DNA from 2 places in the Lysinibacillus sp. fls2-241-R2A-57 genome. Region 1 is predicted to be linked to the other one. Evidence: riboswitches for the same ligand, from Rfam matches in the RefSeq annotation. Region 1 holds a riboswitch; the other holds the start of a gene.
The links. Region 1 has a riboswitch for cyclic di-AMP ahead of QRN68_RS05060 (APC family permease). Riboswitches for the same ligand answer to the same signal wherever they lie in the genome.

Region 1 (9,664 bases):
AATAACAGCAGGAGAAACGGATGATCCTGGTAAAAATATTCCGAAAGCTGTTAAGTCAGTTTTTTGGCGAATTCTGTTATTTTATATTTTAGCAATTGCTGCAATTGGGATGTTAATTCCATTTACAGACGAACGTTTGTTGTCTGAAGATATCGCTGTATCACCATTTACACTAGTATTCGACCGTTTAGGAATTGCGTTTGCTGCTTCATTGATGAATGCCGTCATTTTAACGGCTATGCTGTCAGCAGGGAATTCAGGGCTCTATGCATCTTCTCGTATGCTTTGGCAATTAGCAGTAGATGGACATGCACCAAAATTTTTCGCTAAACTAAGCCGTCGAGGTATTCCGATTTACGCATTATTGGCGACATTAGCTGTAGGTTCCTTAGCATTTTTAGCTTCATTCTTTGGTGATGGTGTAGTCTATATGTGGCTTCTAAATGCCTCTGGGATGTCTGGCTTCATTGCTTGGCTAGGAATTGCATTTAGCCATTATCGTTTCCGTCGAGCGTTCGAGGTACAAGGCTTGGATCCGAAATTGCTGCCATATAAAGCGAAGCTATTTCCATTCGGTCCGCTATTTGCCTTTACAGTTTGTATGATTGTTGTTATCGGTCAAAACTACACGGCCTTTATGGGTGATAAAATTGATTGGTACGGAGTCGTTGTTTCATACATTGGTATTCCACTGTTCTTACTGTTATGGCTTGGCTATAAAATCAAGCATAAAACAAAAATGCTCCCACTTGAAGAATGTGATTTAAAGGTGGAAGACTAATATTAAAGCTGTTCTATAATCCATTGAATGATGGTTTATGGAACAGCTTTTTTTACTATTTTGCAAAATATCTATAAAACGAAAACATGTCATATGGTAAATTATAGACTAATCATCATAGCGTGTGGTTGATTTCCGTTCCGACTGGGCGCTTTGTTGCTGTCGCTTCGCTTTCGCGACAGAAAACATTTGTTGTTGTTGTTGTTGTTGTTGTTGCCGCTACGCTTTCGCGCAGATAAAACAATTGCCGCCGCTACGTTAGCACTTCGCTTTCGCACAGAGCAAAGCTTCCTAGGGGCGTCCGATGAGCCGCTTGGGCCTACACGATGTAGGTCACGAAGGCGTTATCACAGGATGTGATGTTTTTAGCCTTCGTTCCTCTACCTGCTCGCTCCATGGTCTCATCTGTGACGCTAATCCCCAAAGAGTCGCCCAGTCGGAACGAAGATCAACTAATATACAGAGCATATATTTTAACAAAAGGCATCCGCAATTTTTGGTAAGGAGGCAAATTTTAAATAATTTATTCAGTATAAACGGGCAGCAAAATTGCACGTAAAAACCCAATAGGAGAAGACTAATAATAAGAGGGGGAAAGATGATAGACTATCCATTTTTACAAAACAGATTAAAAAAAGAAAAGATTAATACTTTCTTGATTAATAGTCATGGCAAAACGATATTTCAATACTATAAAAACAAGAAACAACAACAGAAACTTCATAAAATTAATTCTTGCACAAAGAGTATTCTTTCCATCTTATTTGGCATTGCAATAGATCAAAAATATATAGAATCTGTTCATATACCTGTCCATTCTTTTTTTCCTGAACTATTCGAACGGCAAGGTGATAAACGTAAAATGGATATGACAATATATCACCTTTTAACAATGACGGAGGGGTTAGATTTCCCGGAATTTGGTGAATGGAATAGTTTTGCTCCTATGGTATTTCATTCTGATATAGTAAAATTTATAATAGATCGTCCGATGGTGCATCCAGTTGGTTCGCATATGAATTATAACTCGGGTTGCTCCCATATACTATCTGCTATATTGCAGCAAGTGACGAATATGAAAACAAAAGAATTTGCCAATCGTTATTTATTTCAACCATTAGGTATTCTCAAATATCAATGGTATGAGGATAAGAAGAAAATTAGTAAAGGGGCAGATGGTCTTTTATTAAAAGCAGAAGATATGATGAAAGTAGGCCTTTTAGTTTTAAAAAAGGGTATATATAACGAAAAAAGGATAGTTTCAGAGGATTGGATTAACCATTCGATAAAGCCTAATTTAATGACTTATGACAATATCGGCTATTACGGGATGCATTGGTGGGTAAATAAACAGGATGAAACTAAAGCTTTTTCGGTAGATAATCAATATTTCTTTGCATTAGGCTTTGGGGGACAATATATTTTTATTTGGCCAAAGGAAGAACTAGTTATTACTATCACAGGTGACTTGTATGAAACTAGTTTATTACCGCTTCAATTAATAAAGGACTACATCTTGAAATAATCAACAGATGGTAGGGGTGGCCAAACACCTACTGAAATAGAGGAACTCAGTCTAAGAACGCCACGTCCTGTGGCAATTTATTTGTGCGAAAGCGTAGTGTTAACGAAGCGACAGCAACAGGGTTTGTATGTGCGAAAGCGTAGTGTTAACGAAGCGACAGCAACAGGGTTTTGTATGTGCGAAAGCGTAGTGCTAACGAAGCGACAGCAACAATTACGCCAAGGCAAAATCAACCACACGTTATGGTGATGAGCTAATAAAAAGAAGAGGTGCATGAAAGTGCAAAAGCATATTTTACTAGTAGAAGATGATGAAGCCATTCGTGAAATGGTAGAAAACTACTTAATGATGGAGGGGTTCCTTGTTACCTCTGCAATAAATGGGGAAGAGGCATTACAAAATTGTTTAAACAATTCCTTTGATTTAGTGATCTTGGATATTATGATCCCGAAACTTAATGGTTTAGAAGTTTTAAAGATCGTACGAGAACAGGCTTCATTTCCAATTATCATCATGTCAGCCAAAGATAGTGATGTTGATAAAGCGTTAGGATTGGGATTAGGGGCAGATGATTATATCGCCAAGCCGTTTTCGATGCTGGAATTTTCAGCACGTGTCAAAGCCGCCATTAGAAGAGCTACACAATACTCTAATCATGTAGATGATAAGAAAGATGTATTAGAGCTAGATAACTTAACGATAGATCTTGTTAATTTTTCAGTAGAGAAGAATGGGCAAAAAGTAAAGCTTACGTCAAAGGAATTTGCCATCTTAAAATTATTCGTAACAAATCGTAATCGAGTTTTTACAAAGCAGCAAATTTATCAACTGATCTGGAATGATGCTTACTATGGCGATGAAAATATTATTAATGTACATATAAGAAGATTACGCGAAAAAATTGAAGACAATCCATCCGACCCTCAATATGTTAAAACGCTTTGGGGGATTGGCTATAAATTTGAAGGATAAACAGATGATTATAATTCTATTACTCATTATTGTGTTACTCATAGGAATTATTATTTTTCAGGTGAGGGCAAAAAAACAACAAGATGCTACTATTCAATACATGCATCAAAAACTGCAAGCAATCATTGATGAACAATCGAGCGAGAAGATTTTAGTATCTACAGCTAATCAAGAATTACAGCAGCTGCTTATTGCGATGAATGGATTGCTAGACCATAATCAAAAAGTACTGGCGACACATCGAAAAATGGAAAGCTCCATGAAAAAGATGTTGGCCAATATCTCACATGATCTTAAAACACCTTTAACGGTTGTACTAGGTTATACGGAAATGCTACAGCTTAAGCAATCACTTAGTGAAGCGGAGCAGCAACGGTTGCTCACGGGCGTTCATACGAAAACATTGGAAGTATTAAAAATAATCCATACATTTTTTGACTTGGCAAAATTGGAGGCTGGGGATACAGATTATCCAATGACAAAAATTAATGTCAGTGAAATTTGCCGAAAAAATATTTTATCATTTTACGATATGGTCACCTCTATGGGGCTAGAGATAGATATTACAATACCAGAGATATCCATATATGCACTTGGTAATGAAGAAGCGTTAGATAGAGTTCTGAACAATTTACTGTCAAACGCTATTGCCTATGGGGCAGCAGGAAACGTTATTGGACTAACGGTAAGAAATGATGATACTAACATTTTTATTGATGTATGGGATCGTGGTAAGGGAATTGAAGAATATCAAATTGATAATGTTTTTGAAAGAATGTATACGCTTGAGGATTCCAGAAATAAATCCTTCCAAGGTAGTGGTCTTGGCTTAACCATTACAAAACGTCTTGTAGAATTAATGGATGGCTCCATACAGCTCTCAAGTATTCCTTATGAGAAAACCATTTTTACGGTTTCATTAAAACGAATGATGTACTAAACAGTCTTGCTTGTAGAGCATTCTAATTGCTTTGCAAGCTTTTCTTCTGCACTTAAGAAATTTGTAAGAATCAAGTAATAAATTAGAGAGTTTCATTTTTTATAATAAGGATAGCTAAATTTAAGGGAGAGATCTATATGACATATATTATAAAAACGAATCAGCTTACGAAAGTGTATGAGGGAAAAGAAGTGATTTCTGCCGTCACTATGCATGTCAAAAAGGGGGAGATTTATGGCTTTTTAGGTCCTAATGGTGCTGGGAAAACCACGGTCATGAAAATGCTGACAAATCTCACGAAGCCAACGAGCGGAGACATTGAAATCTTTGGTGAAAAATTAACTGATCGATCATATGAAGTGCTGAAAAGGATGGGGACGATTATTGAATATCCCATTTTCTATGAACATTTAACAGCAAAGGAAACTTTAGAATTACATTGCGAATATATGGGCTATTATGATAAGAAAGAAATTGCTCATGTTCTAGATCTAGTGAAACTAACAAACACAGAGAAGAAGCGTGTAAAAGACTTTTCTCTTGGGATGAAACAGCGATTGGGTATCGCGCGTGCTATTATTACGAAGCCGGAATTACTTATTTTAGATGAGCCGATTAATGGACTAGATCCAGTTGGAATTAAAGAGCTTCGAGAGCTATTCAAGATGCTTTGCAAAGAGTATGGAATTACGATTATTATTTCTAGTCACATTTTGGGTGAAATTGAACAAATGGCTGATACCATTGGCGTTATTAAGAATGGAAGATTAATTACTGAAGTATCAATGAACGATATCAATCACAGTCAGACAGATTATATTGAAGTGATTGTTAACGATGGAAAAAAAGCAGCCTTTATTATAGAAAAGGAATTACATATTACTAATTTCAAGCTAATGGATGATCATGCTATTCGCATTTATGATGCGACAGCTTCCCAGAAGATGTTATCTAAAACATTGATTGAGCATGATATTGATATTGAGGGCATTAGCAAAAAAACAAGCTCATTAGAGGATTATTTCTTGAAATTAATCAATGGAGGTGTCGTTAATGCTTAATTTAATGCGCCTGGAAATGAAAAAGTATCATTTAGGTTCATATGTAAAAGGAGCTATCATCGCAAATTTTGTGATATTAGGTCTTGTGTTTATGCTTCTATTTATCACAAAAGTAGAAGGAGATCCAAATCTTGAAAATTATCAGGGGGTACTATCCTTCATAGAATCAATGACAAGAGGAGTATTTATTGTTTTTGCATCGGTATTAATCGCTAAATTTATTATTGGAGAATACAAATATAAAACGATCACTTTGGCATTTATGTATCCAATAAATAGGAAAAAATTAATTGCTTCAAAGTTAGCCATTGTTATACTTTTTACCTTTAGTGCAATTATCTTATCGAATGTTTTCATAACGACGATTTTTTGTGTTATTACAGAAAGTTTTGAATTGATTCCAGATTCATTAACGACTACTTTAATTATGCAGCGTATTCCAGTTGTATTAATGAATGCCGTAGCAGCATCAGGGATGGCATTGATACCATTGTATTTTGGTATGAGAAAATACTCCATTCCCACAACGATTTTATCATCAATACTTATTGTATCGGTCGTTTCCTCCAATACAGGGAACTTTTCATTAAATGATATTATTTTCATTCCAATAACATTAGCCATTATCGGAATCAGCGTTGCCTATTTAGCGATTCGAAATATTGAGAAGATCGATATTTAAGGATAAAAAATAGAAGAGCTTAAATAAGGCTGGGGCGTAAGTATATAAAAGTTTTCACATCAGAAAAGCGCGAGAAATCAACGTTCTCGCGCTTTTTAAGGTTTAGACCAGTACTGTCCCAGACACATTTTTTTAACCGAATATCGTTTGCCATAATAAATAAAGATTTAAAGCAACTACAATTACCACGACAAACCATCCTAATATTGTGGTAACACGGTGGTTGACTAGGTTACCCATGATGTCACGTTTACTTGTAAACATAACAAGTGGTATTAGGGCAAAGGCAATACCAAAGGATAAAATAACTTGACTTAGGACAAGTGCATAGGTTGCGTTAACTCCAGATGCAATGATGACTAATGGAGGTAACATTGTAATAGCTCGGCGCAAATAAAGGGGTATTTTTCTTCTAATGAATCCCTGCATCACAACGTCACCTGCTAATGTACCCACCGAAGAGCTAGCAAGACCTGCAATAAGAAGACCAAGACCAAAGGACACTGCTGCCATTGGTCCAAGAGCATCTCTTAAACCGTTATAGGCTATATCTAAATCTTCCACTACTAATCCTTGTGTATGGAATACTGCGGCAGCAATAATTAGCATACTCATATTGATGGCGCCTGCAATAATCATTGCAATCACAATATCTATAAACTCAAAACGAAAAATACGTTTTTTTTCATTGTCATTTCGTCCAACAATGCGATTTTGTGTCAATGAAGAATGTAAGTAAATAGCGTGTGGCATAACCGTCGCACCTAAAATACCTGTTGCCAGTAACAGTGAGTCTACCCCTTCAAAGTGAGGAGAGAACATCCCTATCGCTACTTCGCCCCAATTTGGTTGTGCTAAAAACGTTTGGAATGCAAAGGCTAGCACGACAATTAGCACCATACCAGAAATACCTGCTTCAAATGCCCTAAAGCCTCTGCGTTGTAATTCTAAAATAGCAAATGAGCCGACTGCTGTAATAAGCGCTGCAGGTAACATTGGAATGTTGAATAACAAGTACAGCCCTAGTGCAGCCCCAATAAATTCTGCGAGATCTGTTGCGATAATGACCAATTCAGCCTGTATCCATAAAAAAATAGAAGTTTTTTTAGAAAAATGTTCACGTGCTACTTCAGGTAAATTTTTGCCAGTCGCAATACCGAGCTTTGCTGACAAAGATTGAATTAACACCGCCATTAAATTGGAAAAGGCGATTACCCAAAGAAGTAAATATCCATATTGTGAACCTGCTGTAATATTTGTTGCGAAGTTGCCTGGATCAATATAGGCAACCGCTGCGATGAAGGCTGGACCAAGAAACGGTAAAATTCGTCGCCAGCCTGTTATTTCTCCATCTAAAACCGCCTCAGCAGACGATTTTGTCATTCGTTTGTAAACCATGTTGTTCCCTCATTTCAAAAAGTATCACATAAGAAATAAAGTTTCTTGGAGGAAAAATATATATTACTATTTTATAGGTTTAGCGAAAAAATGTGAAGATGTTTGCCTAATTTTTTGTAGCTCAATATTTATGTAGTTAAAGTATGCACGATTATATATGTAGTATTAACAAAGAATCTGTACTCGAGCGGATTTGCAACGTTTTTTCTTATAGAAATAGGTTACTGAAAAGTTCTTTTAAAAAGGGAAAAGGCACAGTGTCTAAATTAAGCTTGATAATAGGATTTGCGAAATCGAAAGTACAAACTGATAGATGAATACGAAGTAATATGTATTCATCTACAGGTGAAATTAAATAATGTGCATAAGCTATCTTAAAAGTGAGACAATACTTTTAAGATAGCTTTTTTAATTCTACGGATAATTACATACTATCCGCGAGAATATCTGTGCTTTTCACATATAACAATAAAAAATTTTCTTCTTTACTTTTTCTTAATACGAGCGTAATATGACATCATTATAAAAGTTTCAAATTTCTAAATCGCTGAAGCAACTAAACGCGGGGGACCCAATTTTTACGGATTGTTTAACAATAATCCTTGGGGTGAATCTCTTCATTTATTGAAGGGTAGGGCTACTCAGGCCCGAATCCGACAGCTAACCTCGTAAGCGTTAAGAGCAGAAAAGTTGGAGCTTGGCAGACGAATGAGCGTCTACAAGTCGTATTTAGTGATGACTTGTAGACGTTTTTTTATTCTCATTTGAAAATAGAAATAAGCCCCAGTGCACGGCACGAAAAACAGATTATGCTAAGGTGTAATCGATTTAGAAATGCGAAACATATCCCATGAAATTAGAAGGTGTTGTATATGAAATCCTCATTAAAACGTTATGTTATCGGAAAACCATTGAGATCCGATGCGTTAGGGGAACAGAAGCTTAGTAAAACAAAGGCTCTTGCCATACTATCGTCCGATGCTTTGTCATCAGTGGCGTACGGGCCTGAGCAAATTTTAATTGTACTCATGACAGTAAGTACTGTTGCCTTTTGGTATTCGCTACCAATTGCCGCTGGGGTAGTTGTGTTATTAACAGCACTTATTTTTTCGTATCGTCAAGTTATTTATGCGTATCCACATGGTGGTGGTGCGTACGTAGTTTCTCGGGAAAATTTAGGTGTCAATGCCGGTCTCGTCGCTGGTGGTTCATTGCTTGTCGATTACATTTTAACCGTTGCGGTAAGTGTGTCGGCGGGGACAGATGCGATTACTTCGGCATTTCCAAGTCTACATCCCTATAACGTGTATATCGCTGTGTTTTTTGTTATATGTTTAACGCTTTTAAACTTACGTGGTGTCACAGAATCTGCATCCATTTTAGCGTATCCAGTATATTTGTTTGTATTAGTCATGCTGATATTAATTGGAGTAGGGATTTACAATGTAGTAACAGGGCAAGTTCCAGCAGAGTTGCATCCAAAAGTTGGTACACCAGTTGCAGGAATTAGTCTTTTTATATTATTAAAGGCATTTGCATCAGGAAGTTCAGCTTTGACTGGTGTTGAAGCCATTTCAAATGCTATTCCTAATTTTAAGGATCCAGGACCAAAAAATGCGTCTAAAACGTTACTTGCGATGGGCGGTATTTTAGCGGTACTATTTATCGGTATTGTAAGTTTAGCTTATTTTTATGGAGTTGCTCCAAGTGCAAAAGAAACAGTTGTTTCACAAATTGCAGAGGCGAGTGTAGGTCGTAATTTTTTTTACTATATAGTGCAAGGAACAACAGCAATGATTTTAGTACTCGCTGCAAATACAGGTTATTCAGCCTTCCCTTTACTAGCAGTCAATTTATCGAAGGACCGTTTTATTCCAAGAATATTCGAAGTTCGTGGGGATCGTCTCGGTTATTCAAATGGAATCTTGATGCTTGGTTTAGCTGCCATTGTCTTAATCATTTTATTTGGTGGGGCAACAGAGCATTTAATTCCACTTTATGCAGTTGGCGTTTTTATTCCGTTTACGTTAGCGCAGGCTGGAATGATGCGAAAATGGTGGCGTGAAAAGCCAAAAGGTTGGGGTGCAAAATTTGCAATAAATACGATCGGGGCGGTTATTTCCTTTGTTGTCGCTATGATGTTTTTTGTGACGAAATTACCTCAAGTATGGCCAGTATTTATCTTCTTACCAATAATTATTTTGACGTTCCATCGCATTAAACAACATTATCAGGCAGTTGGTGAACAGTTAAGATTAAATAATGAGGAACTACCTGATGTTGAAGGAAATGTTTTCATTGTCCC
Region 2 (10,145 bases), on a different contig from region 1:
ATTAAAGTTGCTGTTCTTCGTAGGCTTTGATGATTTTGGCTACGATTGGGTGGCGTACTACATCGCCTTGTTCTAAAATTTGGAAATGTATAGATTTTACATATTTTAGTGTGCGTTCTGCCACGATTAATCCAGATTCCGTATTTTTCGGTAGGTCGATTTGTGTTTTATCGCCTGTAATGACCATTTTTGAGCCAAAGCCTAGTCGCGTTAAAAACATCTTCATTTGCTGATGTGTCGTATTTTGAGCTTCATCTAAAATAACAAAGGCGTCATCTAATGTACGGCCGCGCATATACGCTAAAGGTGCAATTTCGATTGTGCCTCGTTCGATAAGTCGTTGAGTTTGTTCTGCCCCGTATATATCGTTTAAAGCGTCATAAAGAGGGCGTAAATATGGATCTACCTTTTCCTTCAAATCTCCTGGAAGAAAGCCTAATGACTCTCCTGCCTCTACTGCAGGGCGTGTTAAAATAATACGCTTAACGTTCCCATTTTTTAGTGCCTGTGTTGCCATGACTACCGCTAAATACGTCTTCCCAGTACCAGCTGGACCGATACCAAAAACAACGTCTTTGTGACGGATTGCTTGTATGTATTCTCGTTGACCGATTGTTTTTGCACGGATAGGCTTTCCTTTCGTCGTGCGTGCTATTTCTTCATCATAAAGTTCTGCAAAATATTCGATTGTTCCTTTTTGTGTCATTTCAATAGCTGTTGCAACATCACGTTGATCAATATTAATTCCTTTGCGAATGACCTTCAAAAGAGCATGTAAAAGGTATGTCGCTTGTTCCTTCGCATCCTCTTCACCAGCAAGCTGAATTTGTTCACCACGTGTAATAATATGGACTTGTAAAGCCTCTTCGATTAATTTCATATTAGCATCTGAAATTCCGAGTAGCATGACCGCTTCGTTTGGATTATCCACTTGTAATACAGTTAAATGTTCTGACATAATCATTCTCCTTGTAGGCCTTGTATTGGACTGGCAATGTTTTCATTGACTAAAAATAGAACTTTCCCTTCAACTGTACCATTCCCCCACTTTACCTGTAAAAGGTTTTCTTTTTTTATAACCGTTTTAGTAGGTAATGAACGCAGCACCTTTTCATGAAGTAATGGAATGAGCATTGAATCTATTTTGGATTCATCAAGCTCTACTTGCATTTTTTTAGTATATTGTTCCTCAACAATCGATACATATGGATCGAGCCAATTAGGTAAATCTTTCTTTTGCACATAGTCAACTTTTTCTTTATGAATGCCTTTCACTAGTACACGCCATCGCTTCTGTTCTAGTGTTTCCATCGTTAGCTTTGTTGGAATTTTAAATGAACATTCAAGCCAATAATCAGCATAGACCTCTCCTTTAGCTCCAACAAAAACTTGATCTTCACCACTTTCAATTACCCCACTTACGAGAGTATCACCTTCGTATGCAGTATCGTTCACCGAAATTTTGCGTTCACCATTTTGAATATTAAAGTGAGTAATAACACCACTTTTTGTTGCCACTAAATGCGACGCTAGTTTTTCATTCGTTTGTTTAGTTTGTTTCGGGGACTCCTGAGGTCGTAAAATTACACGTCCGCCATACTTTTCAATATGCACCCAGGAAAGATCTCGATGCTCTTCTAAAAGCTTCTGACGAATGACAGCATCTGAAGGTAAAGCTTTTTTAGACATGGGCGTTTCTAATTGAAATGTATTTTGAAAGGTCTTACCCAGACGTTGCTCCAACTCTGGTGAAGCCGCTTCAATGTCAACACGCCATATAACCTGTGCGCACAGTAATGGGATTAATATCATCATCGCAAGGCCAAGCAAGGTCCAAAGCTGTGCTCGAAAAACGTGAAGCTCATCAGCATAATAGACAGCCATTTTAAGTCGATAACGACTACGTACACGACGAATTTTTGGTAGATAATGCATAGTTGTTTCAAAGGCAACCTCTTGCTCACGAAAGACAACACGTTTTAATGGTACATGTTGTGCATGCAATGCTTGAATAAAAGGATGAACATTTTCGTGGCGCTTTATACGTATGATAATTGGCCGATTATTCCACATTATCGCTCACACCCATATCCTTTGTCATTTTCATATGAAGCTCCTGCAAATCCTCTACAGAAAGATGAAGCATTTCTTCTTTAAGAGCATTAATTTCCACTGATTTTCCACGCACAGTAATATGATAGTCGGCATAGATAAAAGAGCATGACGAAGCATCAGCATGTAGGAAACGATATGGGCCAATGATTTTTAATGTTTCATATTGTAATAATTCAAGTAGTGGCGTTAATTGAAATAGTTTTCTCATAAAAAATGCCTCCTTCTTCGGCAATATATGCATCGAAAAAGGAGGACATGCTGATTATTTTCTTTTTGCTTTAGGAGGGCCTAAAACCTCTGCCATTACTATAGCCTGCATTAATGATTTTTTAGACTTTGGTAATTGAAAGGCCGAATGTGATCCAGTTACTTCCACATCTTTTTTCCCTGTCGCCAAACGACCAATACTTTCTCTTTTCGTGGTACGACTAACTGTCTCAGTTGGGATTAACGGTTGTGCTGTATAACTTGGTACTTGCTCTTTTACTCTTTTTTCGACATTTTTCCTAAGCTCTTCTACTTTAGGCTGCCCATTCTTCCATTCCCCTAAAAATTCACGCGTAAAATCCTCAAAGCTTTGCGAATTAGCAGTAGGACGTTGTTGTTGAACCTCCTTAACTGGAGGCTCAACATGTGAATCTTTATTAAAAGGTGGCATTGATTTTTGTTCTTTCTTACTCTTTGATTTCCCGAAAATAGAGCTGACTATGGCAATTATCGCAACTATAATTAATTGTTCCATTTATTAGTACCGCTCCTTTCCGTTTTTTTATGCGTTAGGTTCATTTGTTTCAGACTTATCTGAGCTTACTTTTGAAATGGAGTCTCGCATAGCTGTATCCGCTTGAATGTTTCGGTAGTTCATGTAATCCATAATACCAAGATTACCTGAGCGTAGAGCTTCTGCCATTGCCTGTGGTACTTCAGCTTCTGCTTCTACTACTTTCGCCTTCATCTCTTGTACACGCGCAATCATTTCTTGCTCGTTCGCTACGGCCATTGCACGACGTTCCTCGGCCTTCGCTTGGGCAATGTTTTTATCTGCCTGTGCTTGTTCAATTTGTAATTCTGCACCGATGTTTTTGCCGATATCAACATCTGCAATATCGATCGATAAGATTTCAAACGCTGTACCAGAATCTAAGCCTTTTGCTAATACAGTTTGAGAAATCATATCAGGATTTTCAAGAACTGTCGTATGACTAGAGGCACTACCAATTGTAGAAACGATCCCTTCACCTACACGGGCAATAACCGTTTCTTCACCCGCACCACCGACTAAACGTTCAATGTTTGCGCGAACTGTAATACGTGCCTTCGCTTTTACTTCAATACCGTTCATAGCAACACCTGCAATAAATGGTGTTTCAATGACTTTCGGGTTAACAGACATTTGTACAGCTTCTAATACATCACGACCCGCTAAATCAATTGCCGCACAACGCTCAAATGTTAACTCGATATTTGCACGGTGAGCCGCGATTAACGCATTTACTACACGGTCAACATTACCACCTGCTAAATAGTGACTTTCAAGTTGATTGATTGTAACAGGTAACCCAGCTTTATGTGCTTTAATTAACGGATTCACGATTCGCGATGGAATTACTCGACGTAAACGCATCCCGATTAATGTGAAAATACTAACACGGACACCTGCAGCAAGCGCAGAAATCCACAGCGCCACTGGTACAAAGGTAAAGAATACCGCTAGAACAATGAATAATAAGACTAGCCCAACAATTGGACCTATTAAAGCTAAATCAAATCCCATTTGCTATTCCTCCATCTCTATTTCTGTTTGTCTCACAACAATTCGTGAGCCCTCTACTTTAATAATTTCTACATGTTTCTCTGCATCAACATAGCCACCTTCTGATACTACGTCAATGCGTTCACTGCCAAATAGCATCGTACCTGCCGGACGGAGTGGCGTAAGCGTTTTACCCACTTTTCCAAGCAACTCTGTGCGATTTACGTTAGAGACATAGCCTTCTTCCGTCGTTGTCGCATCCAGCAAGATCAGTTTGTTTAAAACATGCAATTTTTTACCGAAAAATTTCATCAGGATCACCATTCCTATTATCGCTACAATTAGCGCAATGAAAATCGCTATAATCATTTGCATCATGTTTGCACCTGCCAGTATTAGACTTAGTAATATTAGCAAACCACCTAAAATACCAACGATACCTCCGGGGACAAAAAATTCCGCCATGACGAGTGCTAAGCCTACTATGAATAAAAGTAATGTTTCATAACCCGCGAAGCCCGCCACCATATGGCCGAAGAAAAATAATCCCAAAGCTGACAATCCCACTATACCTGGAACACCAAACCTAGGAGAAAATAGCTCCATTACAAGGCCTAAGCTCGCAATCGACAATAAAATCGGAACTATAATCGGATTCGTAATAAAACGAGCAATTTTTTCAGAAAAAGTAGGCTCAATTGAAACGATATCACTATCCATTAAATGCGTTTTTTCTAAAAGGTCCTGGAAATTTGAAACCGTTCCCTTAGAATAACCAACTTGTTTTGCCTCCGAAGCAGATAAAGTTAATAAATTCCCTACTCCTGCTCGAAATTTTGATAAATCCACTGATGCTGTTTTCCCTGCAGAATCGGTTATTGCAGCCGCCCCTATTGTTCCATTTGGCACCATATAGATTTCATCCGCATGTAAGGCTAAAAAAGCACCTGCAGAATGCGCGTCTTTGTTAATATACGCAATCGTACGTATATCCGTTGCATCCATAAGCCTAGCAATATCACCCGCTGCATTCACGAAACCGCCAGGCGTATGAATGTCTAAAATAATCGCCTCTGCATCGTTTTCCTCCGCCTCTTTAAAAGTTCGTTCTAAAAATGCGTGCAGTCCTCGTTCTACTTCATCATGAATAGGTATGTGGTAGACCTTGCTACTTGCAAAAGCAGTTGTTAATGGAAACGCTAACAAAAATGTCATCCAAATAACTAATAAATAGCTGAGGATTCTCCGCCTCCGCATCTTTTTCCCTCCCTTCTAACATGCTTCTCTCTTGTATATACGACTGACTTTGCAAAAAGTTTCAAAAATCCTAATAATTTTATTATACCGTGAATTTTTAATCTGTGGGTCTTTTAATAACCTTATATTAACATAAAAGCCGAATGAATCTTAATGATCACATTCGGCTTCTTCAATATGTACGTAAATTGAGCACAAAGTAAAATACCCGAAATTAATCGCAATGCGATTAACTTCAGGTATATTTTTGTCTGCTCAGTGAATCATACAATTGCGTGTTATGAACGTAGGGATTTTTAATGGGAAATTAAATTACCACTTACGTTTACGTGCAGCTTCTGATTTCTTTTTACGTTTAACGCTAGGTTTTTCGTAGAACTCGCGCTTTCTAACTTCTTGAATTGTACCACTTTTTGATACAGTACGTTTGAAGCGGCGAAGAGCATCTTCAAGCGATTCGTTTTTGCGAACGACAGTTTTTGACATCTCTCTTTCCCTCCCTCCGAACACACGTCAATACACAAATAGGCAAATAACCATCTGTTGTGTACTAAAGAATTATATCGTATTGTCTAATAATGGTCAATAGAAAGTGCACGAAATAATATCGAGAATTTTTGGTTTTTTTTCTTTAGGAATTTTCGACTTACATTTTGACCACAATAAACATAAATATTGTTACCTAAAAATTAAGGGTTTACAAAAAATAGAAAAAGGGCGTAGAATTATCACATTCAATTATATATCAGCCAAATCTCAATAATTTTCGAGAACGGAGGACCCAGTATTTTGGGGTTAATTCTGCATTTGCAGAAGGAATGAGAAACTCTTTCGCCATTCTACCCGTCAGCTAACTTCGTCGGCTAAAAGCGAAGGAGGTCATGTTTAGACCACCATTAACTAGTATGTGTTTTATGCCTAAATCATCTGGAAGCATACTAAAAATAGTTGGTCTTTTTATTATGTTTTTTTAAAATCTTTATCCAAACATTGAGGAGAATAAGATGAAAACAATTAAAAAGAAATTAAATCCTCCTAAAATACTTGTGCTGGGTTTTGCAACTATTATCCTAATTGGAACATTTTTGTTAACTCTTCCTATTGCAACGGAGAATGGTCAGGGACTTTCATTTTTAGACGCCTTATTTACCGCTACTTCTGCAACGTGCGTAACAGGACTGGTTGTTGTAGATACTGGCGATACATTTTCTACATTTGGAGAATTAGTTATTTTATTTCTTATCCAAATTGGTGGATTAGGTTTTATGACGTTTGCAACATTAGTATTTTTACTATTAGGAAAAAAAATTTCCTTAAAAGAAAGACTTTTATTAAAAGAAGCCTTCAACAATATTACAATGGCTGGTCTTGTTAGACTGGTTAGAAGAATACTACTATTTACTGCAGTAATTGAATTTATAGGTGGTTTAATTTTATCTATCCGTTTTTCGTTCGATATGCCTGTAGGTAAAGCTATATATTTTGGCTTCTTTCATTCCATCTCGAATTTTAATAACGCTGGATTTGATTTAATGGGAGGCTTTAATGGGTTGACCGAATATGTAGACGACCCATTTATCGTTTTAACTATTTGCGCTCTTATTACAATCGGTGGCTTAGGGTTTATCGTCATAAATGAACTCTATGAATATCGGGAAACAAAACGCCTTTCTGTGCATTCAAAAATCGTATTAACTACAACGCTTATTTTAACAGTTGGATCGACGATTTTAATTTTCTTATTTGAATATGGAAATAGTAAAACCCTTGGACCTTTGTCTGAATGGGGCAAAGTTCTTGGTTCATTATACCAAGCTGTTACTCCAAGGACTGCAGGCTCTAATACCCTTCCTATAGCAGACTTAACACAATCTACATTATTTTTAATCATCCTGCTGATGTTCATTGGAGCAGGTTCTGGTTCCACTGCTGGGGGAATAAAAATAACAACCTTCGCACTTTTGGTTGCTACGATGTGGTCACAAATTAGAGGAAAAGAAGATGTTGTCCTCTTTAGACGTAGAATAGTTAACGAAACAATTTTAAAAGCTTTAACAGTGACAATGTGTGGAATGATGATTGTTATACTCGTCACGTTTGTCTTAAGTATTACCGAGCAAGGACATAACTTTATGATGTATTTATTTGAGGCCACCTCTGCTTTTGGTACAGTTGGACTATCGATGGGATTAACTCCAGAGCTATCACCTGGTGGTCGTCTAGTCATCATACTTACAATGTTTGCAGGTAGATTAGGTCCATTAACAATTGCTTTTGCCATAGCAAAACGACGGAAATCTGAAGCATTCCGTCATCCTAAAGGTAATATTATGATTGGGTAATCACGATAAAGGAGAGTAGAGTGCAATGACTATCAAACAATATGCTGTAATTGGCCTAGGTAGATTTGGAACAAGTATAGCTCGCAAATTACATGAGGCTGGGCAGGAAGTGTTAGGAATCGACATTAATGAGGAAAGAGTCGAAGATGCCGAACTATATGTTACACATGCAGTAGTCGCTGATTCGACAGAAGAAAAAGCTCTTACCGCTTTAGGAATAGGCAATTTCGATTATGTCATCGTGGCAATAGGCAATGATATGCAGTCGAGCATTTTAACCGTATCATTATTAAAAGAACTCGGAATCAAAAAAGTGATTGCAAAGGCTCTTGGAAAAAGACACGGGCAAGTTTTAGATAAAGTAGGAGCAGACTGGATTATCTATCCTGAACGAGATATGGGAGAGCGAGTTGCCAATCAGCTTCTCTCACCCAATATGCTAAACTATATTGAATTATCAAAAGAATACAGTATAGAAGAAATTATGATTCCTTCAAAGATGGCTGGACAAAATCTTCGAGATTTAGATCTTCGTGCGAAGTATAATGTAAGTGTCATTGCCATTGTTCGAGAAGGGGACATTATCATTTCTCCCTCCCCTGAGCAGATTATTGAAAAGGAAGATTTATTAGTAATGATTGGTCATCGGAAGGATCTTGCTTTATTTGCCAATATTGAATAATAATCAAATAGGCTGTGTCAAAAGGAGTTTTCTTTTGAACCAGCCTATTCACCTCTTTTAAAAGACCTTCTTGCTATCCCTATCATCTTTTAAAATCTCTACAGCCTCTCTGAAACGTAGAGAATGGACGATTTCTCGTTCACGTAAAAATTTCAAGCTATCATTCAAATCAGTGTCATCTGATAAATCAATAATCCACTGATATGTCGCACGTGCTTTTTCTTCTGCTGCAATATCCTCATACAGATCAGCAATCGGATCCCCTTTAGCCTGAATATATGTTGCCGTAAACGGTGATCCAGCCGCATTCTGATAAAATAATGCCCTGTCATGATTGGCATAGTGCTCTCCAAGACCAGCTTCTTTTAACATCTCTGGAGTTGCATCCTTCGTGAGTTTATAAACCATCGTGGCAATCATTTCTAAGTGGGAAAATTCCTCTGTCGCTATATCAGTTAACAATCCCACCACTTTATCAGGGATAGTATAGCGTTGATTCATATAGCGAAGTGCTGCGGCTAATTCTCCATCTGCCCCTCCATACTGCTCAATTAAATACTTAGCTAGCGTAGGGTTACATGTACTCACCCTGACAGGATACTGGAGCTTCTTTTCGTAATACCACAAAAAAATTCCTCCTAGTTACTCATAATCAATGATGCCTCCGCATAATTGCGTCCGGAATCGGCATTGTGCTTACCCAAAGAACTCCTTCCCGATTCCGTGACATCCGCCGAGGTTTCACTTACGTTACTAAAAACATCTATAGCTTTCGATACAAAACATTTGTAGCTGGCGTTACACTTTCGCTACCAAAACATTTGTAGCTGACGTTGCACTTTCGCTACCAAAACAATTGTAGCTGACGTTGCACTTTCGCTACCAAAACATTTGTAGCTGACGTTGCACTTTCGCTACCAAAACATTTGTAGCTGACGTTGCACTTTCGCTACCAAAACATTTGTTGAAAGAAGTCAGACTTGCCATGGCCAAGGTGTATCAATCCAATTAAAAGGATAATTTGAATAACTTCTCCCAAAATTCATAAGTGGACCAAATTTTTGCTCAAAATCAACCTTAAGTTGCATACTTTTCTCAGTATTTTCATTAAATTGCTGAATGGCAGCATAATCGTGAGGGTGAGTATCTAAGTAAAGATTTAATTCTACTATTACAAAATCTATTGCTTGTATTTCTTCCAATAACGTATAAAATTCAGGCGGCATCTCCTTACTCATGCTTCATCCCTCCTTTTTGGGGATTTGGATAGGGGCTAAATAATTGGGGCCAAAGCGTTCCAGATTTAAGTGCTTCTCTTGGGGTTGGATATTGTGGTAATCCAGGCTGTTGAAAATTTATATACAATTGTGGTGGTGTAGAAAAACTTTTAACCCTGATAGGCGGACATGGATCGAATGGGCTAATATAAGGCTTCCAATACTTATATTGCGTAAACATAGCATCCTCCCTTCTACAATCAATTACATCAGTGGAGTATATGAAATAGATTAAATTTTTATTCAGTTTCGTGTGAGGCTTATGGGGCGTTTATCTAACAGATTGTTCAATTAGAGAAAATGTCTGTTGAACTTGTTTTCGAACGAACTAGAAAACTTCCGTCACGTATAGTGTAGTTACTGGAGATACAGGCCGGCTATAATTGCCGATTTTTTAGTTTTAGTGGTGGAACTTGTCCCGTTAGCGGCGATGTTTTTGATTTTAGCGGCGGAACTCGTCACTTTACCGGCGTTGTTTTTACTTTTAGCGGCGGAACTGAGGTCACTTTACCGGCGTTGTTTCACTTTTAGCGGCGGAACTCGTCACTTTACCGGCGTTGTTTCACTTTTAGCGGCGGAACTCGTCACTTTACCGGCGTTGTTTTCACTTTTACCGGCGGAACTCGATCCTTTACCGGCGTTGTTTTCGATTTTAGCGGCGGAATTTGTACCTTTACCGGCGTTGTTTCACTTTTAGCGGCGGAACTCATCACTTTACC

Region 2: it holds a riboswitch for cyclic di-AMP, as region 1 does, so the genes downstream of both, QRN68_RS25720 (TrkH family potassium uptake protein) here and QRN68_RS05060 (APC family permease) in region 1, are expected to answer to the same signal.

What each region holds. Positions count from the first base shown of each region.
Region 1 covers NZ_JARVRU010000026.1:8,175-17,838, forward strand. Annotated here, with positions in the region: gene QRN68_RS05020 (amino acid permease) at 1-781, shown strand, start outside; gene QRN68_RS05025 (hypothetical protein) at 897-1,025, opposite strand; gene QRN68_RS05030 (serine hydrolase domain-containing protein) at 1,380-2,306, shown strand; gene QRN68_RS05035 (response regulator transcription factor) at 2,586-3,278, shown strand; gene QRN68_RS05040 (sensor histidine kinase) at 3,283-4,218, shown strand; gene QRN68_RS05045 (ABC transporter ATP-binding protein) at 4,356-5,279, shown strand; gene QRN68_RS05050 (ABC transporter permease) at 5,272-5,961, shown strand; gene QRN68_RS05055 (Nramp family divalent metal transporter) at 6,094-7,359, opposite strand; cyclic di-AMP (ydaO/yuaA leader) riboswitch at 7,895-8,048, shown strand; gene QRN68_RS05060 (APC family permease) at 8,232-9,664, shown strand, end outside.
Region 2 covers NZ_JARVRU010000215.1:14,803-24,947, forward strand. Annotated here, with positions in the region: gene QRN68_RS25685 (PhoH family protein) at 2-958, opposite strand; gene QRN68_RS25690 (sporulation protein YqfD) at 961-2,073, opposite strand; gene QRN68_RS25695 (hypothetical protein) at 2,063-2,323, opposite strand; gene QRN68_RS25700 (hypothetical protein) at 2,378-2,857, opposite strand; gene floA (flotillin-like protein FloA) at 2,885-3,889, opposite strand; gene QRN68_RS25710 (NfeD family protein) at 3,893-5,125, opposite strand; gene rpsU (30S ribosomal protein S21) at 5,438-5,611, opposite strand; cyclic di-AMP (ydaO/yuaA leader) riboswitch at 5,863-6,005, shown strand; gene QRN68_RS25720 (TrkH family potassium uptake protein) at 6,130-7,467, shown strand; gene QRN68_RS25725 (potassium channel family protein) at 7,493-8,149, shown strand; gene QRN68_RS25730 (manganese catalase family protein) at 8,207-8,776, opposite strand; gene QRN68_RS25735 (spore coat protein CotJB) at 9,124-9,387, opposite strand; gene QRN68_RS25740 (spore coat associated protein CotJA) at 9,380-9,607, opposite strand; gene QRN68_RS25745 (hypothetical protein) at 9,857-10,123, shown strand.